3 regions of the Paraliobacillus zengyii genome follow, and region 1 is predicted to be linked to each of the others. Evidence: riboswitches for the same ligand, from Rfam matches in the RefSeq annotation. Region 1 holds a riboswitch; each other region holds the start of a gene.
What was found. Region 1 has a riboswitch for S-adenosylmethionine ahead of DM447_RS13740 (methionine ABC transporter ATP-binding protein). Riboswitches for the same ligand answer to the same signal wherever they lie in the genome.
Positions count from the first base shown of each region.

Region 2: linked by a shared signal. The riboswitch ahead of cobA (uroporphyrinogen-III C-methyltransferase) and the one ahead of DM447_RS13740 (methionine ABC transporter ATP-binding protein) in region 1 are both predicted to bind S-adenosylmethionine.
Region 3: linked by a shared signal. The riboswitch ahead of DM447_RS15040 (bifunctional homocysteine S-methyltransferase/methylenetetrahydrofolate reductase) and the one ahead of DM447_RS13740 (methionine ABC transporter ATP-binding protein) in region 1 are both predicted to bind S-adenosylmethionine.

Region 1 is NZ_CP029797.1:2,706,956-2,717,357, reverse strand. It holds gene DM447_RS13810 (voltage-gated chloride channel family protein) at 1-1,049, shown strand, start outside; gene DM447_RS13805 (universal stress protein) at 1,156-1,575, shown strand; gene DM447_RS13800 (GtrA family protein) at 1,957-2,406, opposite strand; gene DM447_RS13795 (VLRF1 family aeRF1-type release factor) at 2,518-3,315, shown strand; gene DM447_RS13790 (Fur family transcriptional regulator) at 3,371-3,778, opposite strand; gene DM447_RS13785 (metal ABC transporter permease) at 3,775-4,629, opposite strand; gene DM447_RS13780 (metal ABC transporter ATP-binding protein) at 4,651-5,406, opposite strand; gene DM447_RS13775 (spore coat protein) at 5,564-5,884, opposite strand; gene DM447_RS13770 (hypothetical protein) at 5,900-6,187, opposite strand; gene DM447_RS13765 (arsenate reductase family protein) at 6,377-6,733, shown strand; gene gcvH (glycine cleavage system protein GcvH) at 6,768-7,154, shown strand; gene DM447_RS13755 (toprim domain-containing protein) at 7,285-7,641, shown strand; gene DM447_RS13750 (thioredoxin family protein) at 7,652-7,954, shown strand; gene DM447_RS13745 (TlpA disulfide reductase family protein) at 7,960-8,379, opposite strand; SAM riboswitch class I at 8,504-8,618, shown strand; gene DM447_RS13740 (methionine ABC transporter ATP-binding protein) at 8,714-9,742, shown strand; gene DM447_RS13735 (methionine ABC transporter permease) at 9,732-10,400, shown strand.
Region 2 is NZ_CP029797.1:2,943,902-2,954,303, reverse strand. It holds gene cysC (adenylyl-sulfate kinase) at 1-441, shown strand, start outside; gene DM447_RS14900 (SLC13 family permease) at 525-2,315, shown strand; gene DM447_RS14895 (uroporphyrinogen-III synthase) at 2,329-3,147, opposite strand; gene cobA (uroporphyrinogen-III C-methyltransferase) at 3,223-3,966, opposite strand; SAM riboswitch class I at 4,058-4,167, opposite strand; gene DM447_RS14885 (hypothetical protein) at 5,139-5,339, opposite strand; gene DM447_RS14880 (metallophosphoesterase family protein) at 5,442-6,158, opposite strand; gene DM447_RS14875 (alpha/beta hydrolase) at 6,236-7,183, opposite strand; gene DM447_RS14870 (spore coat protein) at 7,304-7,537, shown strand; gene DM447_RS14865 (spore coat protein) at 7,551-7,823, shown strand; gene DM447_RS14860 (hypothetical protein) at 7,853-8,041, shown strand; gene DM447_RS14855 (spore coat protein) at 8,055-8,354, shown strand; gene DM447_RS14850 (SDR family NAD(P)-dependent oxidoreductase) at 8,518-9,261, shown strand; gene DM447_RS14845 (TIGR00341 family protein) at 9,360-10,358, shown strand.
Region 3 is NZ_CP029797.1:2,985,576-2,995,977, reverse strand. It holds gene metE (5-methyltetrahydropteroyltriglutamate--homocysteine S-methyltransferase) at 1-1,003, opposite strand, end outside; gene DM447_RS15040 (bifunctional homocysteine S-methyltransferase/methylenetetrahydrofolate reductase) at 1,028-2,872, opposite strand; SAM riboswitch class I at 3,012-3,118, opposite strand; gene DM447_RS15035 (OmpA family protein) at 3,283-3,978, opposite strand; gene DM447_RS15030 (MotA/TolQ/ExbB proton channel family protein) at 3,971-5,782, opposite strand; gene DM447_RS15025 (Na+/H+ antiporter NhaC family protein) at 5,945-7,345, shown strand; gene DM447_RS15020 (ABC transporter permease) at 7,495-10,098, opposite strand; gene DM447_RS15015 (hypothetical protein) at 10,205-10,402, opposite strand, start outside.

The DNA.
Region 1 (10,402 bases):
GTGGTAGCGCAATTAAAGGAAATAATTTAATTTTAGAAGAAATAAGAGATCGTAAAGAGGGTATTCCACTACGTATGGCACCACTTGTTTTATTTGGTACAATAATGACACATCTGTTTGGTGGTTCAGCTGGTCGAGAGGGTACAGCTGTGCAAATGGGGAGTACGTTTGCTGATTTCACAGGGAAAATATTTCGTTTAGACAGAATAGACCGAAAGATTATTTTAATAGCTGGGATAAGTGCTGGATTTAGTTCTTTATTCGGGACACCATTAGCTGGTACGGTTTTCGGTATAGAAGTACTTGCATTAGGTTTAGTTAGCTATCAAGCATTAATACCAGCATTTTTAGCTAGTATCGTTGGTGATCAAGTTACAAGAGGATTTAATGTTCCGCATGCACATTATATCATTGATAGCATACCAGCATTTTCAATCATAGTGGTATTGAAAGTGATTATTGCGTCAATTCTATTTGGTTTAGCTGCAGGGTTATTTAGTAGATTAACTGGTTTCTTTAAGAAAACATTTAGTAATACGTTTAAAAACCCAATGTTAAAAAGTTTTGTAGGTGGTACAGTCATTATAATACTTGTATACATAATGGGCACAAGAGATTATCTTGGTTTAGGTCTACCTCTAATTGAGGATTCCTTTAATAGCGAAGTAAACCCACTAGCATTTTTGTGGAAGATTATCTATACATCTATTACACTAGGTGCTGGATTTCAGGGTGGTGAAGTAACCCCATTGTTTGCAATTGGTGCAACACTCGGCAATATGTTAGCAGGTATACTAAACCTTCCATTAGGATTTTTAGCTGCTTTAGGATTCATTGCGGTTTTTAGTGGGGCAACTAATACGCCTTTAGCTTGTTTTATTATGGGTATAGAATTATTTGGGGCAGATGCTGCAATATATTTATTTCTTGCATGTATCATTAGCTATCTTTTTTCAGGACATACGGGCATTTATTCATCTCAACAAATAGGAACTTCAAAAAGTCGTCAGCTTATTAAAGATGAAAAGCGGATACTTTCTGATTTGTAACAAAATAAAGTAAAAAATGAAGAATGACTTTAAATGAAAACGTATACAAAACAAGTGAATAATTGGTATAATATAGAGAAGAAAATAATCAATGAGGAGAAATGCTATGTTTAATCAAATCTTACTAGCTTCAGATGGATCTGAACATGCAATTAGAGCTTGTGAAAAAGCACTTGTTTTAGCAGAGAATAATCCACAAGCAAAGATAATTATAGCGTATGTTGTAGATGGTACCACTTCAAAAACAGATGTGTTACACCAGTGGAACTCCATTGATTTAGATCAAAGTCGAAAAGCTAAGTTGCAAATTTCAGAGAGAAAGATTAAAGAAAAAGGTATTGATTATGAAATTAAAATTTTGCACGGTGATCCAGGGCCGTCAATTGTGAAATATGCAAATGCGCAGCAGGTTGATATTTGTGTAATTGGTAGTAGGGGATTAAATGGTTTACAGGAAATGGTTCTTGGCGGTGTAAGTCATAAAGTAGCCAAACGAGCCGAATGCCCAGTCTTAATTGTTAAATAATAACTCATAAGGATAAGATCCTAATCTTATAAAATTCACATTACCTTTCGTCGTAATAACATCAACTGTGACATAAACCGCCATGTTGATTTTCGCTTCGGTCAGTCGCTTTCCGCGGGCAACGCTTCAACTTCCTCGGAAGCAAAATACGCTTCCTGCGGGATTTTCAGCTGTTGCTTTTCACGCAGGAGTCGACTGTCCTACGCTACAATCAATCAGCTTAACCTGAATAGCTGTTGTCATAGCACAATTAAAATTTATGACCAGTAGACCACGTATTAATTTTAACGCCTATCCAGCGTAGGAAGTGAAATTGACTCTATTTTGACGTAGAGGTTGAACATTTTTTTGATAAGCACTAAAAAAGAGTCTGATGTATTTTTATTGTACATCTGACTCTTTTTCTTTTTTGAAAACAAGGTAGCGCATCAGAAAAAAGCTTGCGGTTGAAGATAGAAACATTGCCATTCCCTTAGCAATATTGCGAGCAAGAAGCGACGGGATTGTAATAACAGTTTGGATTGCAAATATATCCATTAAGCCAATAAATGTTCCGTTATTAATTAACAATGCAATAAATGCCTGAAAGATAAACCAGCTTAGTTCCTTTTTGTTGAAGTAAGCACGATGACTAAACGTGTATTTTGTATTCCAAATATAGCTATTAATAATTGCGCACGTGTATGCAAAAGTATTAAAAATAAGTAGTAAATTGGAATCTGTTGTAGGCCAAATCCATAGTAATATATTTAAAAGTGCAATATCCACAACGGCATTGCTGATTCCTATAGTACTAAATTGTAATGCTTGCCATTTAACTTTCTTTGCCATTCGAATAATCGCCTTTCTAGAAACTTTTTTTATACAAGTTTAATAACTCTTTAATTAGGATACAGATAAATAAGCATAATTTCAAATCTAATAAGAGGAGGATTATAGCAAATGCGATTGAATAAAGAACTAAAAGAACTAAAAGAATTAGAATCATTACAAGTGGTAAAACCAGAGGGTATTTTAACGATGTATTTAAATACAGATCCATCAGACCCAGAACAAAGTGGTGGAGAGTGGAAAATCCAACTGAAGAATAGTATGAATAGTTTTGAGAATTACTTAAAGCAAAGTGACGATAAGGAAGAACTAGATAAGTTTAAAAAAGTACGTAAACAAGTGGAAAACTTTATGTTCGAAAATCAAAAAAATCTCAAAAAAAGTGTGATTATCTTTGCCTCGTCAGATCAATCAACATGGTTTGCTGAGATTTTACAATTACGCGTTGAGTCAATGTTTTATTGGCAAGAAACGCCAGTATTAGATCAATTGAAGAATTTGAATCAATCATATCCAAAACTGGGCATCGTTTTAGCACAGCAAAACCAAGTGAAGATTATTGAAGCAGAGCTAGGAAAAATAGTAAATACGGAACTATTCGAGTTAGATCTAGACACAGAAGATTGGCGACAGTTTGCTGGTCCACGAGCTAGCACAAGCGGAAAGAATCTACAAACTGATCTGTTTGATAAGCGATTTGAAGCTAATCAAAAACGTTGGTATAAAAACCTGGCACCAACCTTGGACAAGGTAGCTAAGAATCATAACTGGAAAAAGATTTATTTAGCAGGTGAAAAAGAAGAAGCACTTGATTTGGCTAGTTACATGCAAAAAGAAGTAGATAGTATCTTTTATCAAAATATATTAGATCATGAAGAATCACAGGTATTGGAAAAAGTACTTGCTTAACAAAAAGGGCTTCTCTTACAAAAAATGTAAGAGAAGCCCTTTCAACGTGATGCAGTTACTGACACTCAGGACATCTTCCATATATCTCAAACTTATGATCATCAATCATAAAGTTACTTAATTCTTCTTGTATATCATCCATTGGACAACTTAGAATTTCCTTTGTAACACCACATTCTTTGCAAATAAAATGATGATGATGATGCTGATCACATTTCATGCGAAAAAGCTTTTCACCATCAAGCTCTGTAGATTCAAGAATATCAAGCTGGTCAAATAAATGTAAGTTACGATATATCGTGTCAAAACTAATACCGACGAAATTAGGTTCCATATGTTGTAATAGATCTTTAGCTGTACGATATCGATCTTCATTGGAGAAATAATCTAATATAACTTCACGTTTATCAGTATATTTATAGCCTTTTTCTTTCAACACGGATAACGCTTCTTGTACTTTCATATGATCGCCTTCCTTCTAGTGAAATAATCCCATGCTTTTTTTAGACCAATTGTAATAAGTAAAATAAAAATAGAAGTCATAACAATCGTACCACCAGGCGGGATTTCAAAGTAATATCCTGTTACTAATCCTATAATAACAGATAATTCACCAAAAATGACAGAATAAAATATTGTTTGTTTAAACCCTTTGGCAATTCTAATACTCGCAGCAACAGGTAAGGTCATTAAAGCTGAAACGAGTAAGACACCGACAATTCGTATAGACGCTGAAATGACAAGTGCAACTAATACAATAAATATGAAATGGATTCGTTTTGCATGAATTCCAGATACTACCGCATGCTCTTCATCAAAAGAAAGCATAAAAAGCTCTTTGTAAAATAATATTATTACGAAGAGAACAATAATGGTAATGGTTAAAATACTCCATAGGTCGTTACGACTAACAGCTGATACAGACCCAAATAAATAACTATATAAATCCGTATTAAATCCATCTGCAAGGGAGATGAAAATGACACTAAGGCCAACACCACCAGATAAAATAATAGGTATTGCTAATTCTTGGTATGCCTTGTAAACACTGCGCAGGCGTTCAACAAACATCGATCCTATAACAGAAAAAAACATCCCAGAATAAAATGGGGAGATAATGGCTAATCCATATTTCTTTTCCATTAGTAAACCAAAGGCAATGCCACCTAAGGTTACATGAGATAACGCATCAGCAATTAACGATAGGCGCCGAACAACGACAAATGTTCCTAGTAATGGGGCAATGAAGCCAATTAGTAAGCCGGTATAAAAGGTGTTTTGTAAAAATTCATACGTAAAAAATTGCGTGAGCATAAGTACACTTCCTTAACTAATTTAATGCTGATGTGTGACAAGGTTTAGATCATGACCATAAAAGTGCGATAATTCTCTATCAGTCAAATTTGAGAATGATTTCGTGTCTCCGTGAAAATGCAAGGATTTATTTAAACAAGCAATACCATCTGCATGCTCAGTCATTGTTCCTATGTCATGTGAGACTAATAATAGTGTAATATTATTTTCTTCATTCAGACGATGCAGTAAGCCATAAAATTTTTGAACATTTTCAGTGTCAATTCCTACTGTTGGCTCGTCAAGAATCAATAAGGCAGGATCACTTACTAGAGAGCGCGCAATAAATATACGCTGTTGCTGTCCACCTGAAAGATCGCCAATGTTTCTATTGATATAATCTTGCATCCCAACCATTTTAATTGCATTTACAACCTTTTGTTTATCTGCTTTTTTAAAGAAGTGGAAATAACCTAATTTAGCAGTAATTCCTGTAGAAACAACTTCTCTTACTGTTGCAGGAAAACCTCGATTAAAACTATTTGCTTTTTGTGATACGAATCCAATTCTACTCCACTGTTTAAAGTCGGTAATATTTTTGTCAAAAAGTTTTATCGATCCTTGTTGTGGCTTTTCAAGACCGAGCAATAGCTTTATAAGTGTCGTTTTCCCACCACCATTTGGTCCAACAAGACCTAAAAAAGCACCTGTATTAATTTCTAGATTAATATCTTTTAATGCATGTTTATTATCATATGCAAAGCTAACATTCTCCATTGTTATAAGTGGTTTGGACAATTTATGAACCCCCGATTCTCTTACAAAATTCACTATAGCCTATTGTATCTTAATGATTGCATTTTGTAAATAAGAATAATTACGTTTTAAGTATGCTGTAAGTTAGGCGAATTAAAAAACGTGCTTCTCCATTAGGAAAAGCACGTTTTTATTAAGATTAATGGACTGGAAATTGATTAGTGTAACCACTATATTGTTGATTTGCTTGCTGAATTTTTTGTTGATCAGCTTTATCTATGCTATACCAACCATTTTTGAACATCAAATTATACAAATTTCTCTGACAATCTTGCGTTTCATTAAAAATAGCTAGTAAATCCTGATAAAACGTTTGATTACTGGCTTCGTTTAATGCAATACTGTATGATTGTGTCATATATTTTTCTGTAGATAACATGTCATTAATAAAGTCGCGGTCATTCATTTCAGGTGTTTTGTTAACTTGTGTTTCAGGGTTCTGAACCTTTTGCTGATTCATATCTTATCCTCCTTATTATTGCATCATTGAATTTGGTTGTTGATTTGTATGTTGTAAAATCTTTTGATAATGTTTTTGGTGCATCTGACAGACTTGTTCCAAAGCAGATTTGAGCTCAGGGATAGTGCATTGTTCAGCAAAAAAATGTGCCTTTTTTGTTGCATTTAAATTCCATGACATCATGTCAGTTAAATATAATAAGTCTTTTGAAGATACAACAGTAGGTGGTTGTTGCATAATTTGACCAGTTTGAGCAGGGTTCATATTTGTTGCTTGTTGTTGCTGTTGCTGTTGCTGTTGCATATGTGGTGTCCTCCTTTTAATTTGTGCATTTGTAATGTCACCATTACTAATGAAATTATACAGTGATGATTTAGAGGCATACTACTAGTCAGGTGTGCATTTTTCTTATATACTAATAGGAAATAATCAGGGTTTATAACAATTAAAAGAGGTTATTATGATAAACTAGAAATAAAGGAGTGACATACAATGACGATTACTTTTTATGCATATCCAAAGTGTGGTACGTGTCAAAAGGCAAAAAAATGGCTTGAACAAGAACAAGCTGCGTATACTGAAATACATATAGTAGAAAACCCACCAACCAAAGAACAATTACGTTCGATTATATCTAAAAGTGACATGCCAATTAAAAAGTTTTTTAATACAAGTGGTTTAAAGTATCGAGAGCTTGGATTAAAGGATAAGTTATTGGATGCAACGGATGAAGAGAAATTGGACTGGTTAGCTTCTGATGGCATGCTTATAAAACGACCATTAACAACTGATAATGAAAAGGTTACACTAGGATTTAAACTAGAAGAATTTGAACAGACTTGGAAATAGGTTAATTTAAAATACATTTATGGAGGTAGTTAGAGTGAGTTTACCAAAAGATTTGCGTTATTCCGAAGAACATGAGTGGGTTAAAGTAGAAGGAAATAAAGTACGAATTGGTATAACAGACCATGCGCAAGACGAATTAGGTGATATTGTATTTGTAGAATTACCTGAAGAAGGTGACGATATAGAGTCAGATGAGCCATTTGGTAGTGTAGAATCTGTTAAAACTGTTTCTGAGTTATATGCTCCAATTAGCGGGAAAGTGGTTGAAGTAAACGAGGAACTCGATGATAGTCCTGAATTTGTTAATGAATCTCCATATGATAAAGCGTGGATGGTTGTAATAGAACCAAGTGATTCATCTCAGATTGAGGCATTAATGACTCCAGAAGAATACCAAGCAATGATTGAAGATGACGAATAATTAATTATTGCATGTTTTTTTTCCTTTTTCATACAATATTACAGACAGTATAAGTTATAATCCCTTGTTACAAATGCAGTAACAAGGGATTACTTGTAAATAACGTTAATTAGTAAAGTAGGTGAAGCTCATGTCTTCAAATGATACTAAAAAGATCATTATTGTTGAAGGACGTACAGATAAAAAACAAATCGAAAAATTAATTGACGAATCAGTTACGATAATTTGTACAAATGGGACGCTGGGTGTTGAGAAGATGGAAGAGTTAATACTAGATTATGACTTAGACAATCGAGACGTTTTTATCTTGGTTGATGAAGACCATTCGGGTAATAAATTACGAAAGCAATTATCAATAGAATTACCACACGCAATACACATTTTTATTGACAAGACTTTTAGAGAAGTTGCAGCAACCCCAGAATTAGAACTAGCGACAGCATTATTAAGTAGAGGAATTACTGTAAACCCTAGTTATCTTATGTAAGGTGGGAAATATGATACCAATAACGCGTGAAACAATACGTACAGTAGTGCAACCAGATAAAATGATTTTTATTTATACCCCTTTTTGTGGAACGTGCCATTTAGCGAGAAGGATACTAGAAGAAATTGAAGAAGCTTCAAATGGAGCTGTTATATTTTATGAGCTAAATGCAGGTTTATTTCCTGAGGTGATGCAACAAGAAAGAATAGAAAGTGTTCCTTGTCTATTGATGACCAATAATGGAGAGCCGAGTAAAATATACTCGTTCGAATCGTTAGGTAAGTTAAATAATTTATTACATTCAAATCGCTGAACCTATCATTTAGGCATGATATTACCTACTGCTGTAACGATATCTAAGAAATTGGCTTTATCATTAAATTGTTTATAAATAGTTCCGGTTGAATCAATTAATACAGTAGTTGGAACACCCTGACATTGATATAAGTTATATATTTCTGTTCCTTTATCCATTAAAGTTGGCTGTTCCAAAAATTCTTTAGTGAAATCTACAGCTGCTGATTGATCGCGTTCTCTACCTGTAACATTAATAGTCAACATTTTCACTTTTGGATTGTCTAGTGATCGGTAAAGTTGTTCCTTCTTTGGTAAGTCGATGCTACAATCTAGGCACCATGAAGCCCAAAAAGTAAGAATAATGATACTGCCAAGGTCATCGTGTAAATGATAATTACCTTCTTTATTTAAATAGGGTAATACAAAATTTGGTGCTAACATTTAAATCATCCTTTTAATAGAATATTGCTATTATTCTAACACATTTTATGGCGTTAAAATATGTTGACATTGATTATTAGCATATGCTAAAATTACATTTAGTTAAAATAATTACATACATTATCTCTTATCAAGAGAGGTGGAGGGACTGGCCCGATGAAACCCGGCAACCGTTAAACATTTATTTGTGTTTAAAAAGGTGCCAATTCCTGCAGAGCAATTGCTTTGGCAGATGAGAGAACAGGAAAGTTATATTCGCCAGCCAAAAACGCGTCTTTCTGTTCTCTTGAACAGAAAGTCGTGTTTTTTAATTTGTGTAGAAAGAAGGAATAGTATGATATCAATTCAACACTTGTCAAAAGTTTATAAAACCAAATCTTCAACTATTCAAGCAGTAGATGATTTAAGTTTAAATATAGATAAAGGCGAAATATTTGGTGTAATTGGATATAGCGGAGCTGGTAAAAGTACCTTTATCCGTTTAATAAATCGACTGGAGGAACCATCAACTGGCGATATAATTATTGACAATCAAAAAATAACGTCATTATCTAAAAATGAATTAAGACTTTCACGTCAAGAAATTGGAATGATTTTTCAACATTTTAATTTGTTATGGTCAAGAACAGTTCGAGATAATATTGCCTTACCACTAGAAATAGCTGGTTTATCAAGGCAAGAGCGTTATAAGCGTGTTGATGAATTAATTGGACTTGTTGGTTTGACAGGCAGAGAAGATGCATTCCCATCGCAATTGAGCGGTGGTCAAAAGCAACGTGTTGGCATAGCAAGAGCTCTAGCTAACAATCCAAAAGTACTTTTGTGTGATGAAGCAACCTCAGCACTTGATCCAGAAACAACAGACTCTATTCTTTCTTTATTAGTAGATATTAATCAAAAACTTGGTTTAACTATTATCCTTATTACACATGAAATGCACGTTATCCAAAAGATTTGTCATCGTGTTGCAGTAATGGAAGAAGGTAGAATTGTTGAACAAGGTGATGTAGTAGAGGTTTTCTCGCATCCGAAACAGGGTGTTACGAAGAAATTTGTTGAACAAGTTATGGGGAAACCGGATGATGAAGTTACAGAAGAAACATTAATAAAGTCTGTTACAAAAGGAAAGGTTTTACGTTTACACTTTGTTGGTGAAACAGCAAATCAAGCTGTTATAAGTCAAGTTGCTAAAAGGTTTGATGTGGAAGTAAATATCTTGCACGGTAACGTTAAGCAAACGCAGGCAGGGGCTTACGGTACCTTATTTGTGAATGTAATAGGTGAAGAAGAAGTAATAGAAGAAGCACTAAGATTTATTACTTCTACATCTGTTGAAGTGGAGGTGAAAAATAATGCTAACTAATCCATTTCCGAACGTTGACTGGATGGATCTATTATTTGCAATGGGTGAAACATTCTATATGACAATGCTTGCTTTAATTGGAACCTTAATTTTTGGTGTTATTTTAGGGTTATTATTATATCTTACAGCGAATGACGGCATTTGGGAAAATAAACTATTGAATTTCATTGTATCGTCAATCGTTAACGTTTTTCGCGCGATTCCATTTGTTATTTTGATATTATTACTTATTCCATTTACTGATTTTCTAATTGGAACGATACGTGGTCCCAATGCGGCTTTGCCAGCTTTAATTATTGGATCAGCACCATTTTATGCTAGGTTGGTGGAAATAGGTTTAAGAGAAGTGGACAAGGGAGTAGTAGAAGCAGCTAAATCAATGGGTGCAAAAACAACAACAATTATTTATAAAGTGTTGTTAAAGGAATCCACTCCAGCACTCGTTTCAGGTTTAACGGTAACAGCTATAGCCTTAATTGGTTACACCGCAGTTGCCGGAGTTATAGGTGCAGGTGGTTTAGGTGACTTTGCTTATTTCCATGGATTTATGCGTAGAGACTTTGATGTTGTTTTTGTTTGTACAGTCTTAATTGTAATAATTGTATTCATCTTCCAATTTATTGGTGATGCGATCACCAATAAAATGGATAAAAGGTAACC
Region 2 (10,402 bases), 240 kb from region 1:
GCTATCCATACGTATCGTTTAGATGGTGATAATGTAAGACATGGTTTGAATAATAACTTAAAGTTTTCTCCAGAAGACAGAAAAGAGAATATTCGTCGTGTTGGTGAAGTATCAAAACTCATGGTGGATGCAGGCTTAATAACGTTAACTGCATTCATTTCACCATATAAACAAGATAGAGAAAATGTTCGTCAATTGTTAGAAGAAGATGAGTTTATTGAGATATATATGAAAGCTACAGTAGAAACGTGTGAAAAGCGTGATCCAAAAGGTCTATACAAAAAAGCAAGAGCGGGTGAGATAAAAGGCTTTACTGGTATCGATGCACCATATGAAGAGCCAGATCAGCCCGAGTTGACAATTGAAACAGATAAGCAATCTATTGAAGAAGCGGTGGAGAGCATTGTAAATTATTTAAAGGAGCAGGGTTATATTTCTTAATGATAGTTCTTACTGCTGAACTAGTCATTAAACCCTCTGAAACAACTTAGTGAATTGGCAATTGTATGTTAGGGGGCCACAATATGACAGGCGAAATGATCTTTACTTTTATCGTAATATTTATCATGTTAATTGGATTAATTAAAGAAATAGCTCGTCCGGATATCATTGTGTTCACCGCATTGTCAATCTTTTTTATAACTGGTATTTTAACTGCGGAAGAAGCATTTGCCGGTTTTTCTAACCAAGGTATGTTGACGGTTGCTTTGCTATTTATTGTAGCTGGCGCTATTCAAAAAAGTGGTCTAGTAGAACAAGTCATCTTTCGATTATTAAAAAAAGGTAAATCTGATCAACGTACATTATTTAGCTTTTTATTACCAATTACAGCAGCGTCGGCATTTCTAAATAACACACCAATCGTTATGACACTAACGCCTATTGTCCGAAAATGGTGTGTTGACCATAATATCGCTCCTTCAAAGTTTTTGATTCCACTTTCGTACGCAACGATATTAGGTGGTATATTAACTTTAATGGGGACATCTACTAATCTTGTTGTACATGGTTTAATGGTAGAAAGAGGAATGGAAGGGTATTCGATGTTCACTTTAGCCAAATATAGTCTGCCAGCTAGTATTATCGGGCTGATCTATTTGGTGACAATTGGATATAAGATTCTACCGAGTTATAAAGTCTCAGAACCAACTGTTACTGAGAAAAGTAGAGAATATTTAATCGAGATGGTGATCGAGGAAAATTATCCTTTTCTAGATAATCCATTAGTTAATAAGACAGTAGAAGAATCGGGATTACGAGATTTTAAAGGTGTCTATTTAATAGCTGTAATCCGAAATAATGAAAAAATATATCCAGTCAGAAATTCCACAAAAATAAAAGCGAATGATCGCCTGATATTCACTGGTGTTATTTCACGAATTGCAGAAATTCAAAGTAAAAAAGGGATTGAATTAAAGACAGGAACAAACGTCACATTAGAAAAATTACGTAATGGCAATACACAAGTGATGGAAGTGGTTATTTCGCATCAATCTTCTCTGCTTCATAAAAAGGTAAAAGAAAATAAATTCCGAGCTAAATATGATGCTGATGTGATAGCTGTGCATCGAAATAATGAGCGAATTGAAAGTGGTATTGGTGATATCACACTAAAAGCTGGAGATACACTTCTTTTATTAGCTGGTGCAGATTTTGAAGAGAGATTTGCGCAATCTAATGATTTCTATGTAGCTATGCCATTGAATAAACACCCATTGTTACACAAGATTGATAAGAAAAATGCGTGGTTATCTATTCTTATACTCACTACTATGATTTTCTTAGTTAGTTTCGGTGTTCTTTCTATGTTAAAGGCGATGACAATTACTGTAATTCTTTACTTTATATTTAAAGTTATCAGGCCAGAAGACATTAGTAGGGATATGCAATATCATGTTTTATTGTTGATTGCAAGTGCATTTGGTATCGGGCAAGCTTTGTTTAAGACTGGAGCTGCGGATTGGATTGCGAACCAGTTAATTATAGTTTCTGAGCCGTTTGGTATGTTAGGTATATTGGTATTACTTTATATTGTAACTGTTTCTTTTACAGAAATGATTACAAATAATGGTGCAGTTGTCTTAATGTTCCCCATAGCAATAGAAGCCGCTAATAAATTAGCAGCTGATCCTATGGCATTTTTAGTTATTATAACAATTGGTGCTTCTGCTAGCTTTTTATCACCAATCGGTTATCAGACAAATTTGATTGTTTATGGTCCAGGTGGTTATAAGTTTACTGATTATTTTAAAGTAGGTTTACCACTAAGTTTTATTGTAATGATTACCACAATAGGAACGATTTATTTATATTAGAAATGAAAGAGTCTTAGTCTGTATTTGCAGGCTTTTCTTTCGTTTTATAATAATTAGCTAATGATATAACCATAGCACCCATTTTTGGTTTTTCAGGAGTTAATAAACGATTGACACCGAAATCTCTTACTTGCATTTCGGTTACAATTCCAATATTAACTGCTAAAACATCACTTTCAAAGGCCTCGATTAATCTATCAATAGATTCATAGTCTGAAAAAAGGTTTTCCACTTGTGTTTTACTCGTAAATAAAACGGCATCTAATTCTCGTGTTTCGATTAAAGTCCTTAAATTTTCTAATGTCTCAGCTTCAGGTGGGTTATAGTAATAGGGCATCGATTGATAAAGAAAAATTGGCAATGCTCGTAACTGATTAAGTAGTTCCTCTTCATCCTTATTGTAAGCTTGAAAGAAAAACTTTTGTCCATCAATTTGATTTGTTTTTAACTCTTCTATTAATTTATCCATTGTTCCATCAGGTGAAGAGAAGTATGGTTTTAAATCCCATTGTTTCATCCAATTCAGTGTTTTACTTCCGCGAATAGCAAGTTTTTTCCCTCTTAATGTTTCAATATATAATTCCAGTACACCGAGATTTTTGGCAGCATTCTCTAATCCTTTAGCTCCAATACCTGTTGTGAGAATAACCCAGTCATAATCTCCTGCAATGAGATGCTCCACATCTTGCTCTGCTTTTTCTTCAAGAAGAATACGTTCACCTTGAATAGAACGAATAACTGGAGTGCCACCCTTTTTTCTAATGATTGTACTGATTTCATCGGCTTTTCTATCTGCAGTAACACCAATTTTTTTGCCTTCTAACTCCATCATTTGGTTACTTCCTTTCTTTATCAAACATGATTTAATTAGTCTACATCACCTTTTTAACTAAGATGATGCAGAAGATTAGGACTGTGCAATTTCTTCAAACCATTTTAATTTCTCTCTTAATCGTACAACTTTTCCAATCACAATCATAGAAGGATTTTCAATTTCATGTAGTTTTTCGTTGATTGTTGCTAATGTACCAGTAATTGTTTTTTGTTTAGGAAGTGTGCCCCAATGAATAAGTGCAACTTCGGTGTTAACGTCCATACCGTTTTCGGTTAGCCTTTTAGCAATCTCAGGGAAATGTTTCACACCCATGTAAATGCAAAGTGTTTCCACACTGCCAACTAAATTCCGCCAATATTCATTTGAATCCTTTTCTGGATTAAAGCCCGTAATAATGGTAATAGAAGAGCTTAATGTTCGATGTGTCAAAGGTATGCCGGCATAAGCAGGAGCGGCGATACCAGCAGTAATACCAGGGACTATTTCAAAGGGGATTCCAGATTCCTTTAAGAGTTGTGCTTCCTCGCCACCCCTCCCGAAAATAAATGGATCGCCACCCTTTAGACGTGTAACGATTTTGTCTCCTCTGGCATGTTCACAAAGCAAATTGTTAATCATATCTTGATGTAAGGTGTGGTTTCCAGGTAGTTTACCACAATAAATTAATTCGGTATCTTTAGAAGCGTAGTTGAGTAATTCCTCATTTACTAGGCGATCATATAAAATTACATCAGCTTGTTTAATTGCTTTTAATCCTTTAATCGTTAATAGATCCGGATCTCCAGGACCAGCACCAACTAAAAAGACTTTCCCCATTTTATAACCCCCAACTTTTACTTATCGATAATCATCATATAAAAAATTCTCCTCCCTAGTTAAATAGAAAGAAGAAATACAGGCATCTTACTACTTATCTATCAAGTATAGAAATACTTGTGGAGTTGGCACAGTTCTAAAAAGTAATAGCCTGTTGCCGAGGTTTCATTGGGCCAGTCCCTACACCTCTCTGGATAAGAATAGTTATATATTTAGTTATATCTATAAGAATATCATTAGCAGTGAAATAAAGTCAATTAAATTCCGACTTTTTTAATGGGAATAGTTTATTATTAGTTTTACTACGTCACATTTTCTATCAAATTCGTAAGATGAGACGTAATGATGGGAACGAGGTCAACTTTAACTTATTTGTGAGACATCCTAGTTATCGCTAAACCTAAATTCCTGTTTAATGCTGTGAAAGTTTCATAAATTACTAACTCAACTTTTACACTGTAAAACGGCACTTAAGTTTTGGTGTAACAAGAAAGTCTAACAATCCAAAATAGAAATTGACTTCACGCTTCTTTTTGAATCATCAGTACTGTGATCTGACGCACTCGAGAGAAACTCAGTCGTAAGTATCTTACAACTTTAGACCCGCTACGGTAGCAAATAGTCTCCCTTTCCGTGGGCACAACCTCAGCTATCTATAGAAGCAAAGACCGCTTCTATAGAGGATCTTCGGTTTGTGGGATTGCGATTACTCATCCCATCGAAAACATTTGCTGTTCCCACAGGAGTGTCAACCATTTGCTACCTTCGCTGGATAAACTTTAGAAGTATTACGTTATCTGCTTGTCATATAGTTTTATTCTACTTTATGCTGATTGATTGTAGCGTAGGGTAGTCGACTACTGCGGGAAAAGCAAGATCTGAAGATCCACTTCGGAAAGCGACTTTTGCTTTTCGAAGTTAGCTGAAGACTTGGGCCTGCTATTACTCGGCCCATCGAAAACATTTGCCCGTGGAAAGCGACTGCCAGAAGCGGAAATCAACATGGCAGTTACGAAAGAGCCTATGTTTATTAAGTAATAAACAACTTTTTTAAATCGTGTCAAGCTTTATAATGAACACACTCCAAGCTAATAACAGCCAACGTTTAGAGATTATTTTTATAAGTGAAAATTGCGTAAATTACTAAGAAAAAAAGACCTATGTATGAGGTCTTATTTGGTACTATCTGTGGAATCTTTATTTGATTTTTCTTTATTCTTCTCCTCGATAAAGACCCAACCATAATAAATCACCCAAAATAAAATGGCTATTACGATAGAATATTGACTTAACGTATCAGGTAGATATGTTATTAAAAGATAGCCGATAAGAATAAATGGTGGCAAAAGTAGTGCTAATTTTCTCCAGTGCATAAAACGTCACTCCCTTATATATAGCTATTTTACCACAGAATTACTTGTTATTAATATTCTGAAAAACTCCCCTTCCATGTAGCATTGGAACGGGAGTTTTTGTTAATTTTTTGCGTTTTGAATGATATTTTTCATTAACTCAATATTTGGATAGTTTACTTCCTTATATTTATCAATCGTTTTTTCAAAATCATAAGATACTTTTTCAATCGAAGCACTAACACTTCCATCTTGCACATCAACAAGAGCATAAGAAGCCTTTGTAATACCATCAAATGGCAGTCCAACACTACCTAGATTAATAATCATTTTACCGTTTATCGTACGAATATAAGATTTATGAATGTGTCCATACAGATAAACATCCGCAACCTTTTTCATTAATTCTGACTCGATCATTTCATCCGTTGCATTTGGAAGTACCGCATCAAATAAACTGTTTGGTGTTGCATGAAAACCGTGAAAAACGATATCGTTTTCTTCAAATAGCGTTTCTGTAGGTAGTTTTTCTAAGTAAGCAATGTCCGCTTGGGATAATTGGGCCACAGACCAGTCTCTTTCTTCATTCATCTTATCAAGTGCTGCGTCAGGAACTTCACCTTTTCTTACGCCACGTACAATCCAATCATCTGCATTACCTTTAATAACGGTTGTGTTTAAATTTTTAATTAAGTCAATCGATCGTTTTGGCTCTGGTCCACGATAAGCAAGGTCCCCAAGCACTACTATCTTATCAACTTCTTTTTTTCTAATATCATTTAATACTGCATCTAATGCTATCGCGTTCCCGTGAACATCTGAAATAAAAGCAATTTTCATTATCGATCATCTCTCCTTTCTTCTATCGTATCATTTTTTGAAAATAAAATTAAGTATGACGAAAGAAGCTGGTAATGTTAAGGTTCCAAGTATTTGAGAATTCGTTGAAACACAATCCTTTTAATAGGCTCTGCCTCATTAAAAAGCTCGTGACGTCCTTGATCAATTTGAGCAATTTGTAAGTTTTGAAATTTATGTTGGAGAAATTTTATGTTGTATTTCCAATCTATTGTCTTATCCTGATTTCCTTGAATGAGATAAATGAACTTTTTGCTTTCGTGATAATCTTGTATTTTTTTATTCCATGTCATTAATGCGTTGACCCATTTCACCGGAACATTGTCTGATTGAAGTGGGTCAGTTTTTATGGAACGTAAATATGCTTCATCTGTTGAATTTTGACGGAAGTTCCTTTTTATATGCTGGATAAAAGGGAACCATTTCAACATGTATAGCCCAATTTGTGATAAATTCCAATAATTTGAATGAATAAGTGGTGCAACCAATATAGCTTTATCGACGTCATGACTTGGATGTCTCAATAGATAATCAACGATGATGGCGCCACCAGTACTGTGACCAATTAGGTGTATGGGACCACTCAGTTCCTTTTTTATTATTGTTAATAATTTCTCCATAATACGACCATAATCATCAAATGTGTTGACAGAGGCAATCTTACCTGTTGAAAGGCCATGTCCTTGCAAATCATAACTAATTACTGTGTAATACTGGTTATTTAAAAACTGAATAATATGTTTTAAATAACCGACATGACTTAAATAGCCATGTAATAAAAATATATTTCCTTTGCTATGGTTGGGTTTAAAAATTTGTACGTGCACGTTATTTTGATCAATTGTTATTTTACCGAAGTGAAATGAAAGATTTGATTGTTTAAATCCGTAATAATCCTGATAGGCTTTCATAGCAGGAGTTAAATGATTTGGTTGAGCAAAGTCTAATTGTTCTTCTGAAGTGGACAGTTGTTCTAATATCTTATTTATTTCTAAATTATCAGTCACGAAAGTATACTCCGTTCTTTTTAAGATGTCGGTTTATTATCGACTTGAGGGAAAAAATCATGCATGGAGGTATAACTTGAATAAACAAAATAAGAAAGACAAAAGCTAACATGAATAACAATGGAGGTGAACGTATACTTGAAAAGTAGTAACTTTGGTATACATGAAATCGTTGATTTAAGGGAGTTAATTAATTTTAAAGTTGGTTGCCTTTCACAATCTAAATCAAGAATGAAAATAGTTGAAAATATCGAATTAAAAACATTGGTCGAACAGAGTGTAAAACAAGGTCATACGGCAGTTAATCAAATGAAAGACTTACTCACTTCTGCTTCAACTCAAATCAATCAATAAAGGGGTGCAATAAATGGATACGAATCAATTAAGTGCTTCAGACCACACGATAGCTACAGATATGCTATTTGAAGCAAAAGCTGGTATTAAAGACATGGCTGCAGCTATTACAGAAACAACATCTTCTGACATTCGAACATTTTTGACACAGGAGTTACAAACAGCAATTAAACAACATGAACAAATATATGGATTTCTTCAAGATAGAGGAATATATGATGCTTTTAATATTCCCGAGCAGTTAGAAAAAGATGTTCACTACGCAAATAGAGCGCTAAATGAATAATACTAACATGAAGGTGGGGGGTGGAAGGTTTGAACATACAGTTAGGTATGCATGAAACATTAGAGGTACATGAACTTATTACATTTAAGAGCTTATGCCTTACCAAGGCATCGATCATGCAAGGATTAGTAATGGACGAGAATCTAAAAGATTTGATGAAGCAAGATGCTACAATGCATGTTCGGCATTTGGAAGATTTAGAAAAACACTTGTCATGAAGGAGGTTAAACAGTGAATCAACTTATTGAAAAAATTACTGGGATGGCACCATTAACAGATCAAGTAATTGCGACAGATATTTTAATGGCTGCAAAAGCAGAAATAAAGAGTTATGCCTTAGCTATTACAGAAACTGCAACACCAGGAGTTAGAAATACATTAACGATGCAATTAGACGAAGTTATTACATTTCATGAACAAATTTCTACGTATATGATTAATAATGGATTCTATCATCCACATGATACAGAAAAACAACTAGAAATAGATAGGAAGATCACAGAAACCGCATTAAGATTAGCAAAAGGATAGATAGACGACGTTTTCATGTTAAAAATGGCCTAGCATCTCGCTTGGCCATTTTTATATAGCTTTCAGATCCTTCTAATAATTAGTTTAGAAAAGATTGTATTTTTTTAAACGTAGCTTCTTAAATGGTATGATGAAGTGAATTAGTAATAAGGGAGGCAATTAAATGCTATTTGAAAATAAGGTAGTTATTGTTACTGGTGGTGCAAATGGAATTGGCCGATCTATAGCTTCTGCATACGCAGAAGAAGGTGCACATGTAATAATTGCTGATGTCGCAAAAGATGACGGGAAAAAGGTTGAAGCATCACTAAATAAAAGAAAAAAGACAGCAACTTTTATAAAGACAGATGTCCGAGAGTCCACTTCAATTGATAATTTAATGGAAAAAACAATGGATGAATTTGATAAAATAGATATTTTAATTAATAATGCGGGTGTTTCAAAATTCAAGTCCTTTTTTGATTTAACTGTGGATGAGTTTGATGATGTATTAAACACGAATTTACGTAGCGTATTTCTATGTTCCCAAGCGGCAGCGAAAAAGATGAGAGGAACGGGTGGTGCAATTATAAATCTTGCGTCTACACGTGCATTTATGTCTGAACCAAATACGGAAAGTTATGCCGCAAGTAAAGGTGGCATATACGCACTCACACATGCTTTAGCTCTCACATTACAGGAAGAAAAAATTACTGTAAATGCTATTAGTCCAGGCTGGATAGAAACAGAAGATTATGAATCGCTTCGTACTGTTGATCATACGCAACATCCGTCCAAACGTGTAGGGAAACCTAGTGATGTCGCACGTGCTTGTTTGTTTCTGACGAATCCACTTAATGATTTTATTAATGGTGAAAACATTATTATCGATGGTGGTATGACTAGAAAGATGATTTATGAGCATTAAGCATAAATCATCTTAACTGCTAACTTATATTATTCATATTTTTTTGTAGCTTCCGTATCCTAAGTGAAAAATTGATTCTAGTAGCGAGGGAAGAAAAGATGGAGTTACAACTAATTGAAGTATATATTCCAAATGATAAAGTGAATCATTTCCAAGAAAAAATAGCAGAATTTACGATAATTTCGCATTGGCATACACGCATTTCAGATCAAGAGCAAGTATTTAAATTATTAATTGATAAAAAATATGCGGAAGAGATTCTGAATTTTTTAGAATTAGATTCAAAATATGATGAGGAAATGCGTGCATTACTTTATAACATTTCAACTTATATTCCGCGAGTTGAGGAGGAAAAAGAGGAAGAAAGAGACCCATCCGAAAAACAAGAAGAGGTTTTAAGGGCGAGCAGGCATGAATTATATAATGTCGTTCATTCATCAAGTGTTATTAATCGAAACTTTGTATGGCTCCTTGTGTTATCAGCTATTGTTGCGACTGCAGGTATTGTAAAAGATAGTGCAGCAGTCGTAATTGGTGCGATGGTTATCGCTCCATTAATTGGTCCTTATACCGCCCTATCTTTTGCAGCTGTGTTAGGTGATTATAAAATAATGCGCCGGTCGGTAGGGACTGCAATATTTGGTTTGGTAGTTCCAATTCTTATTGCTATTTTATTTGGTGTTATATTTAATTTACCACTTGATAGCGATGAGTTTAGAGCTCGTACAAATATCGAGATGATGGATATCATCTTAGCACTTGCAGCGGGAGCGGCTGGCGCACTTTCTTTTGCCAAACGTGTGTCAGAAGCATTAGTTGGTGTAATGGTATCAGTAGCGCTGTTACCACCAGCAATTGTCTTTGGCATGATAATTGGCGAGGGGGAATGGAGATATGCAGTTACGCCACTTCTTTTATTACTTGTAAATATTCATGCGATTTTATTATCAGCCATTATCGTCTTTTGGGTTAGCGGGATTAAACCGGTGAACTGGAAAGAGATCCAAGTGGCAAATACGTCAAGGATAATTGGATTGCTGTCTGTTAGTCTTGTTATTATAGTACTTGGCATAATTATATACTTTATAGAATTCTAACTAAAATAAAAACGTATTAGTTGGAACTAGCTGCTTATTTTTTA
Region 3 (10,402 bases), 280 kb from region 1:
CCAGTTTTTTTGTTACTGGAACATGTAGAAGGGAGGTAGACGGTTGAATAATTAACTTATTTGTTACAATTTGTTTTAACTGCTCTAACACATCTAAACGTTCTTCTAAATCAGCACGCCATATGTTACGACCATTTATAATGCCTGCTGCTAAGACTTTATCATGTGGAAATCCATGTTTTTGAATAAATGAAAGGGCATCACCATGAACAAAATCTAGGCCAATTCCTTGTACAGGGAAATCTACTACTTTTTTATAATCCACTACATTTTCAAAATACGTTTGTAACAGAATATTTATGTTAGGAACTGCTTTATTTATTGTGTCATACGCCTTTCTTGCAAAAGTTAAAATATGTGGAGATAAATTCGTACCGAAAATGGGTTCATCTACTTGTACCCAAGATACCCCAGCTTGCTCCAACTCTTTTAAAACTTGAATGTAAAGTGGTATGAATGTTTCTAGCAACTTTTCAAAATGTACATCATCTTGGATTTTTGCTAATTTCAAATACGTAATTGGGCCTAATAACACGGGTTTTCCATCAATACCAAATTCTTCTTTTGCCTCTTGATAGAAAGAAAGTGGATGATTTTCTGTCACACTTGGTTGGATATTTTCTAACTCTGGTACGATGTAATGATAATTCGTGTTAAACCACTTTGTCATTTCCGATGCAACTGCGTTTTTTGTTCCGCGTGCAACGGCAAAATAAGTGTCTAAGCCTACCTTGCCACCTTTATAATCAAAACGTTCTGGTATGACACCAAACATAACAGAAGTATCTAATACATGATCATATAAAGAAAAGTCACCAACTGGAATAAGATCAATGCCTTTCTCTTGTTGCTTTTTAAGGTTATTTAGTCTTATCACTTTCGTTATTAAAAGTAATTCTGTTTCTTGAATTTTCCCTTCCCAAAATTGCTCGAGTGCTTGTTTCCATTCTCTTTTTTCACCGATTCGTGGATAACCTAGATTGGAACTAATTATTTTTGTCATGTATAAACCTCCATTAAAATAGTCTTATAAAATTATTTCTTGCGCATTTTCAACCTTTTGTTTGATATAACTGGAAAGTTTAACTGTGATGTCATAGCGCATAAATGGTGTTACTAAATAGATGCCATTAAAATGTTCAAAAGCAACATCGATTAATTCTTTTGCTACTGACATACCTTCTTGTTCTGCCAGTATTCTATTATCACCTGTCGCCTTCATTCGTTGACGGACGTCATCTGTTAGTTTCATACCTGGTACTTCATGATGTAGGAATTCTGCATTTCGTGAGGATGTGAGTGGCATAATACCAATATAGATTGGTTGTTTAATATGTTTAGTTGCTTGTTTTAGCGACTCAATTTGTTCGGGTTGATAAATTGGTTGGGTCAAAAAATAATCTGCTCCACAATCAATTTTTTTCTCTAGCCTACGTACTGCTTTATCAAGGTGATGAACATTGGGGTTAAAAGCTGCTGCGATACGAAAGGATGTTTTTTCTTTTAATGACTTACCTGAAAATGAGATACCTTCATTACATTGTTTGATTAGCTTAATCAATTCAAAAGATGTAGCGTCAAATACCGACGATGCACCTGGAAAACCGCCTATCTTAGTAGGATCACCAGTAATAGCTAAAATTTCATGGATACCAAGTGTGTGTAATCCCATTAAATGAGACTGTAGTCCGATTAAATTACGGTCACGACAAGTTAAGTGAAGAAGAGGCGTGATGGCTATTCTTTGTTGTTTCATTAGTGTGGCCATTGCTAGATTGCTAATTCGTGGTGTGGCTAAAGAATTATCAGCAAGTGTAATGGCGTCAACACCAACGTCTTTTAATGCTTGCACACCTTTTAGATATTCTTTCGTTTGTAAATTCCTTGGTGGATCTAATTCAACAATAATAGAATGTCTCTGTGTCACAATTTGAGCTAGATCTAACTTTTTTCGAGCAGCAGGCTCCTGTACTTCTATTATTGGAGGGTGCTTAACGTCCGTCTTTTCCAATAAGGGAGTGAAACCTTCGACACCTTTTTTAAGGGCTACAATATGTTCAGGAGTGGTACCACAACAACCACCAAATAACCGCACACCTTGATTACGAAATTCTCTAGCACATTGTTCAAAATAGTCTGGGTTATTGTTATAGATTAACTTTCCATCACTGTATGCTGGTAAACTCGCATTAGGATAAGCGGAAAGGTAAGCTGTCTTCGGTAAGGCCACTGTTTTTAAAGATTCAATCATGTAGTGTGGACCTAATCGGCAATTGACGCCAACGATATCTGCACCAGCATCGTCCAATTGTGTTAATGCATCATTTAAAGGTGTACCATTCTCTAATAATCCAATTTCATGCATCGAAATATTTGTAATAATCGGTAGATTAGTTGCTTCTCTAGCAATTGCTAACACGGTTGTTAATTCTTCTAGGCTATAATACGTTTCTAAAAGGAGCCCGTCTACACCTTCTAATAAGAGACAATAAAGTTGTTCGCGAAAAATTCGCTTGATTTCCTCTATAGTGCCAAGTTTTTTTTGACTTCCACGAATACCACCGATTGTTCCAACAACAAATGTATCCTTATTTGCTGCTCGTTTAGCTATTTTTACTGCTTGCGTGTTGATTTCTTTTACCTTATCCTCCAAGCCATAACGTGCCAATTTAATATAATTTGCACTGTACGTATTTGTTTGAATAACATTAGCCCCTGCTTCTACATACGCCCTATGTGTATGGAAAATTTCTTCAGGATGGGTTACATTTAATTCTTCAAAACAACGATCAACACCATGTGAGTAAAGCAAGGTACCCATAGCACCATCAGCAATTAGAATCTTTTCCTTCAGTGTGGTTAATAAATCCAATCGATCAAACCCCCTTGTTTTTACTTTATCCAGTTGCAACTAACTAAAGTTAATTTTTACTTTATACGCAACAAAAAACCCCCCTTCCATTAAGAAGAGGGGCAGTATTATAGTGGTTTATATAACGACAGCCTAACTCTTCTCATCTTTCAAACATACGTTTGACGGAATTGGCACAGTACTTTTATATAAAAGTAAGCTGCCGAGGTATCATAGGGCCGTTCCCTCCACCTCTCTTGATAAGAAGACTAACTATTTAGTTTTATGTTCCCTGTTATAGTAAGTTACATTCTAAATAATGTCAACTACTATAATGTAAAAATTCAAACAATTTATTTACTAACTAATATTGTTTATTTTTTTAAAATTATAGAATTTGGAAAGGAAAGCCACTTCAAGAATACTTATTTTTAATTTCCTTCTAGTATTTCCATTGTTTTATCCAATATTTCTTCGTCTTTTAAGCGGAACTTGAATTCAACTCGGCGTGAAGCTTCTGGACTGTAGTCACCATTTTCATCGGTGCGACCGTCTGAGAATGATTTACCATTTACCGTTAATTTTTCCTGCAAGTGATCTTGAATGTTTTTATATGGGAATTCATCCCCTAGTATATATTCTGCTACACTATATGCTCTATCTTGGGATAGCTTTAGATTATATAAATAGCCATCTGTGCGATCAGCATGACCTTCAATAATAATTTCTGAGATATATTCTTCATAGCCACTTGCTAATAAGACGTCTAAATACTTTGGAACAAACTCATCTAAAAATTGAAAGGAGTCATCCTTTAATTCTGCACCATCATACTCAAATAAAATTTCTGTGTCAAAGATAATTGCACCTGTTTTCTCATCTACCTCGATGCCTAAAGTAGAATCTTGAAATTCTGCATTTAAGTCCTTTACAAGTTCTGAGCGTACTCCCATAATTTGATCAATTGTTTCTTTCATTTCTTCAATTTGAATGGACTTAATAACCATCATTGAAATAAAGATTAATACAAAACACAGTAAGATCGATGTTAATAAATCAGTGAAAGATGGCCAAAAATGATTCTCTTCCTGCTCGTCCTTAAACAACCGTTGATATTTATTAATCATGTTGATTTAGACCACCCGTACGCCTTGTATTAAGGCTTGTTGCTTCCTGGCTGAAGGTCTGTAAATGCTGGTTTAATTTATCAATTTGTTGGAGAAGTTCCGTAAATGTTTGTTGTGTATAACGATTATTACTTTGTTGAATGTCTTCGTTAATCGTCCGAATTTCCTTAAATTCTCTTTTTAGATCCTGATTTGTTCCCTGTGCATATTCACTAATATTTCGAGCAACCTTATCTAACTTTTCACCAAGTGTTCCTTCTAAAGTAGTCACATAGTTAGCAAGCGTATCTTTTAATACACCAACATTTGCTTCGAGTTGATTTTCTCTTTGAATGAATGTGCTATTCATTTGTGAAATAGTGGTATTTATATCTGTAATAAGCTGCTTGTTCTTCATTCCAATTTGTTCATAGGTGTTTGTGGCTTCACGTACGTGCTTTTCAAATGAAACAGAATCTGCATTGTGTGCTTTGAGATGATTATTAAAATCTCGATTAAATTGTTTTAATTCATCAAAGCGATCAGATAGAAGGTGTTTATATTCTGTTTGTGCTTGGTTAATGGTTTCTAGTACATCTGGTAATTGAACTAGTGATCCTTCTAAGCTATTAAAACCGTTAGAGAGTTCGCTTAAGTATGTTGTAATTCCGGCTAGTTTCGCTCCTAGGTCTTTGCCGAATATTTGTTTAAATTCTTTATTTTGTTCTTCCATATGACGCACTAAACGCTGACTTTCTTTACTTATTGTTTGTTGGCCATCTAAGATAGAAGAGGTGAATGTTTTTAAATCAACCACGGTATCTTCAAAATGAGTTAAGGTATCTATTTGTGTTGTCGAGACTTCTTCGATTTTTTGATACGTATGTTCAAATGTACTTGCCATTTGTTCATTTCTTTGATCAATTTTCTTAAAATAAGAGAAGAGTTGATCGAAATTTTTGTTTAGTTTTTTAGATGCATCATCAAAGCCGTTTGTTACCTTATTCATACTAGTAAATAGAAGTTGAAAGTCATGTAGATTAGTAGATAATCCTTCATTAAATGTAGCTAAATCTTTTGCGGCTTGTTGTAAGCCAGAAGTATAGTCTTTAAAACCATCAAAAGAACTTTCAATACTTTGTAAGGATTTTTGGTTTGTCTTTTGAAGCATGAGAATGGAGTTATTAATACTTTCCGAAACTTCAATTAGTTTACTTATTCCGTTCTGTTCGTTTTCAGTTAAATTTGTTTCAACTTTTAACATAATATCAGTTAGGAGAAATTCTGTATTCAGCGCTTTGATCATTACCGTCATAATTAATGAAAGCCCCATACCGGCAATACTTGTGTAAAATGCTACATCAATTCCTGATAAAACACTTGCGACATCTTCAACAAGCTGATTTCCACCTGAATTAATATTTCCTAATGACATGGTTAAGCCAATAAATGTTCCTAATATCCCGATTAAAATAAAAATAGATACGGTCATTTGAATCATTTTAATGAGACTGACAATAGGTATACCATAGACACGCCAACTAGAAAATTTCTCTTGAACGAATGTTTCTATTTTGACAGGTTCGGTTTGCTGTTTAAGGTCAAACTGTTCCTTGAAGGTACGCAAAGGGTCAATGTCCATGCGGTTTGTTTCTTGTAAGTAAGAACGTATTTTCTTTAGTTTACTGAACAAGGAAACATGAACAAAGAAGGTAACAATAAACGTAACAAATAAAATGATGAAGATTAGCTCAATCATTTGATTTGAAAGAATAGCTTGTGCTTTTTGCTCACTTGTAAAAAGTTGTAGAATTGCTTCTATCATTCGATTTCCTCCTAGATGGACAACATTAATGTCTCTATTCCATAAGTATTCAAAGCATGTCCAAATCATGAACTTTTCTTAGTAAATTAATAGTAAATACATAAATTTGCTGGTTTTCCACATTCTAAAAAGATTCTATTTTTAGAAAGGTGTGCAAAGCATATCGATACGAGTTGGATGTCCATTATCCCTTTTTTGATTGTGATTCCTGTTGCCATGTTTACACGACAAGTACTTCCAGGTTTAGTGTTGGGACTACTTGTTGGATCCTACATCATTTCACCCTCACTTATTGGTGGCATGCAAGAGATGCTAACCTATGTGATACAAGCACTTATTGATGAAAGTAATATTAAAATTATTGTCTTCCTTTATGTTTTTTCTGGACTTATTGGGATGATCAAAATGACAGGTGGAATCAAAGGATTTGTTGAGAAATCGGCAGAAATAATTACCTCCAAAAAGCAAGCCTTATTTCTTACTTATGTCTCTACAATTGGAACATTTAGCGCACCGACCTTTCGTTTTGTAACGATAGCGCCAATTATGAAGGCGATATTAAAAAAGGTGAAAATGTCAACGAAAGAGCTAGGATTTGTAATTGAAACAACAGCAACACCTGTTATCGTCTTGATTCCAGTTGCAACTGCATTTGTTGGTTATATGGTATCTGTCATTCAAATTTCTACGGAAACCACGGGGACTACTATTGATCCTTATACACTTTTTATTCAGAGTATTCCATTTAACTTTTTTGCTATTGTAATTATTTTACTCGGCATCTATTTGAGTTTTTTTCATCATTCACATACGGATGCACCACTGGAAATGGATGAGGGAAAAGAAGACGACTGGCATGACTGTCATCCAGCGGTGCATAAGGATTTACCAAGTAAGCCACTAAACTTACTCATTCCTGTTTTATTAGTAATTGTACTCACGTTATTTTTGACCTGGTGGGATGGACGTGGTGCCGGTCAGTCATTATTTAAGGCCTTTATTCGTGCTGATGTATTACAGGCAATGGTAGTTGCCTTATTAATTACGATTTTTGTCTCGATTATTTTATATGCGATTCAACGTTTTAAATTAAGTGACTTAGTTAACAGCTTTATTGTTGGTGGGAATGATCTTATGTCTGTAATTGTTCTATTGTCGATTGTCTGGGGATTGTCATCTGTGACGAGTGATTTAGGATTTTCAGAATTCGTTACAGCACATACGGATTGGATCCCTCAGATGTTTGTCACACCACTTATGTTTGTTTTTGGCGCTACTATTTCTTATTTTATTGGTTCCGCCTGGGGGACGTGGGGAATTTTAATGCCTTTAGGTGTATCGCTTGCTTTATCTGCAGATGTATCCTTGCCATTAATGATCGGAGCAGTTTTCGCAAGTGGTTCGTTTGGCGCGTTTGCATCGCCTCTTAGTGATGACACAAATACATTAGCAAATATTCTAGATATATCTACTATGGACTATGCACGATTCAAGCTGAAACCAGCATTGATCGCAGCTGCAATAACTACGATTCTATATACTGGTGTGACTTTTATTCTTTAAAAAGGAGGAGAAAGTCTAGTTTGATCACAAACCAAAAACGCAAGGGCCACTGAGTAGCTCTTGCGTTAATTTTAACTAATTGGCGTGATCCGCTCAATATGTGATGCGTATCATTTGTAATTGAGCTTAAAAGTATGGTGGGAGAGGGATTATTTGCTAACGTATCGCCAAACGACCAACATTGCTAATACCGTAATGAACAAGTATAAACTAGCAAAAGATAGGGCGGCAACAATAAAAATAGTCCAGTTTAATGTATATAATACGACAAACAATAGGATACTTGCTAAATTCCCGATCAATAAGGCGCAACCGGTCCATAGAAGAATCTCTTTCATGTAGAGAGTAAAGATGTCTTTCTGTTGCCAACCGATAGATAACAATTGTTTTATTTCTTGTTTACGAATTTTAAATAACGACATTAACGCTTCAATTAGTGTAATAAATGCTAGGATATATGCAGAGGCTACCAAGATAAGGTGCCAATGATTAACTTGAACGTTAATATATTGACCAAGAACGGTTGCATTTGTTTGCTTAACTGTTTCATTGATTGCAAGATAGACAAAAGTTGCTAACGTACTAACGATTGCTAGCTGGATAAATGTTGAGACAATATAGTTCCAATAATAGTATATGTTTCTACTAACTAATGATCTTCGCTTGGTAGACTGCTCTTTTTTTATCGAAATGTTTTTTGGCTTCGATGGTTGGAGCATTTTCGGTATTGCTTTCCGAACAAAGAACCAAACAAAGACGGTAGTCGTTATAACAGCTATAAGCTGATATAGGTATATGGCCGTGGTCAATCCGCCCAATTGCGATAACCCAATTAACAATGGGATAGCCAATATAGCTGCTCCAGCTAAAATATATAAAACTTCTCTGCTCCACAACGCTTGAATATGGTGATTAGTCCAGCCAAGTTGCGATAATAGCAGTGTGTCATTTTCTTTAGTAATCCGCCAGAAGGTAAAACGATTAAGAATGTAGGCACATCCAACGAAAACAAAAAGGACGGATAAGACAACGTTCGTAATACGCCATTCACTAACAATTGTTCCTGCTGCTCCAAGTGTTGTCCAAGATTCTTCCACAAGCCCAATCCCTTCTACGTCAACCTCTACTTGTTGCGGAGAAGCCCCTGCTACAATCGTAACATTTAGGTTCATAGTACGAAGCTCCTGGGCAATTGCTTCGATCTTTTCTGCCGCTTCGTCTGTATATTGATCGATACCAGCTACTTTTACGCGAATAGCATCAATAGCTTCCTCCCCTTTTACGGTAACTGCTGCTTCCATATTGGTAAGTCCTTTAGCAGAGGGAGTAACGAAACTTCCAGGTGTCATGGTTGGTTCTAATTCTATTGAATCTTTTTTATCCTCTCCGATATATCTAGCTGGTTCAAATTGATAAATACCCAACGGACTTGCGGCTAGTTGCGCATTTTTTTCTCCCATCACTACTGTGTCAACGGGATCTGGAATGAATGCAATGTCTTCAGGGGTTAATGCATCATCATTAAATACCTCCACCATCGTATTTCCATGCCTTATTAAATCCCGATAGATAGGAACCCCATTTTTAACGTCTAATATATTAACGGATAATTTCCCGTCGGTTAGCTGGTATGGCGTTTTGCTAGCTTGATAATATGTGCTAGCTGCACTCATACCTTGAGAAATAGAATATCCCAGATCAAAAAGTTCAGGATGACTTTCAATGGTATCTAATTCGCCATCTTCTGTAAGGTATATTCCTTGCTTATTTTGATCAAATGCATTGATCAGCGAGGATAAATTGAGATTGTAGTCTTTGTTTTCAATTGTATCTTGTGTGGACAAGATTTCTATCAGATTATTGTACTCTGGCGTGTCTTTTTGTTGAAAAAAACTAGTTGGTAAAGTTGGATCTTCCGTTTCACTAGCATCAACTAAACCTAATTGATCCCTGAATTGAAGAATATCATCAGGTGATAAACCAAGCTTAGCTACAGATAAGTTTGTTGATAAAGAAGTAGCTGCATCTACCACTTCAATGATAGGAAGAAGTGTTGCATTTGGATAATCGGCAGTATACCACGATCCAGTACCGTTTAAGCTAGAGTCAGGTGCAATGCTTGCGAAAGAAGTGTTAGTTAACTTCTCCTCTTCAGTCGGATCTATACCAACAACCAAATGATAGGTAATGGGTAGAGGAAAAGCAGGGACTTCGTCACAGTTATTTCGTAAATTATCATGATTGATAATGTTTTCATAAGTAAACATTTCTGTCTCATATTTTAACAAAGCACACATATAAGTGGGTTCAATAGGATAACTCGTAACCCCATCGGTAGTTGCGAATTCCAAAGTGTAACGCATGTAATCCGCATCAGGTGGATAGACGCCGAAAGTGGATTCAACCCCAGTAAAGTAGCCGAGTGAGGCTACTGGAGCCGCAATTTCAATATCTTCACGGTTCTTAATCGTTTCCCATGTAGCGATAGAAATGCCACCATTGCCAAAACCGATGTAGTTTTCTGGGACGATTCCTAGTTCTTTCTCCAATGGATCCGCTGAATCCATTGGACGAACAAGTAAATCATAGCTACCTCTAGCATAGAAAGTGATATCAGATTCCACTTGTTGATGTGCACCTTGAAGGGAATTCAAGGCAAGAGGAACGGTTATGAAAATGAGTAATAGTGCAAGAAAAAAGAGGAAATGTTTCCATTTATTACGATTTAGTTGAAGGAAAGCTAGACGGTGCATATGATTCACTCCTAATAGTTAATAGTGAAAATTATAAGCGCGTTTCTTGAGCTGATTTTACTATTTTAAGAAAGGGTGATCTAATGACTTAGATCACCCTTATTATTTAATTACTTAAACGTTTGTGTACTGTTGCAGATCCAGTTCCTACCGTTGCTCCTGAAGTTAGGTCATATACAGCTATTTTAGGGTAATAAAGTTTTGAAACACTGCTACTGCTGTATTCGTGCTTATGTGTCATACTTGATGAATTAGTTCGAGAGTTAGCCGTTCTGTATCCAGTTCCGTCACCAGGGTTAAATGA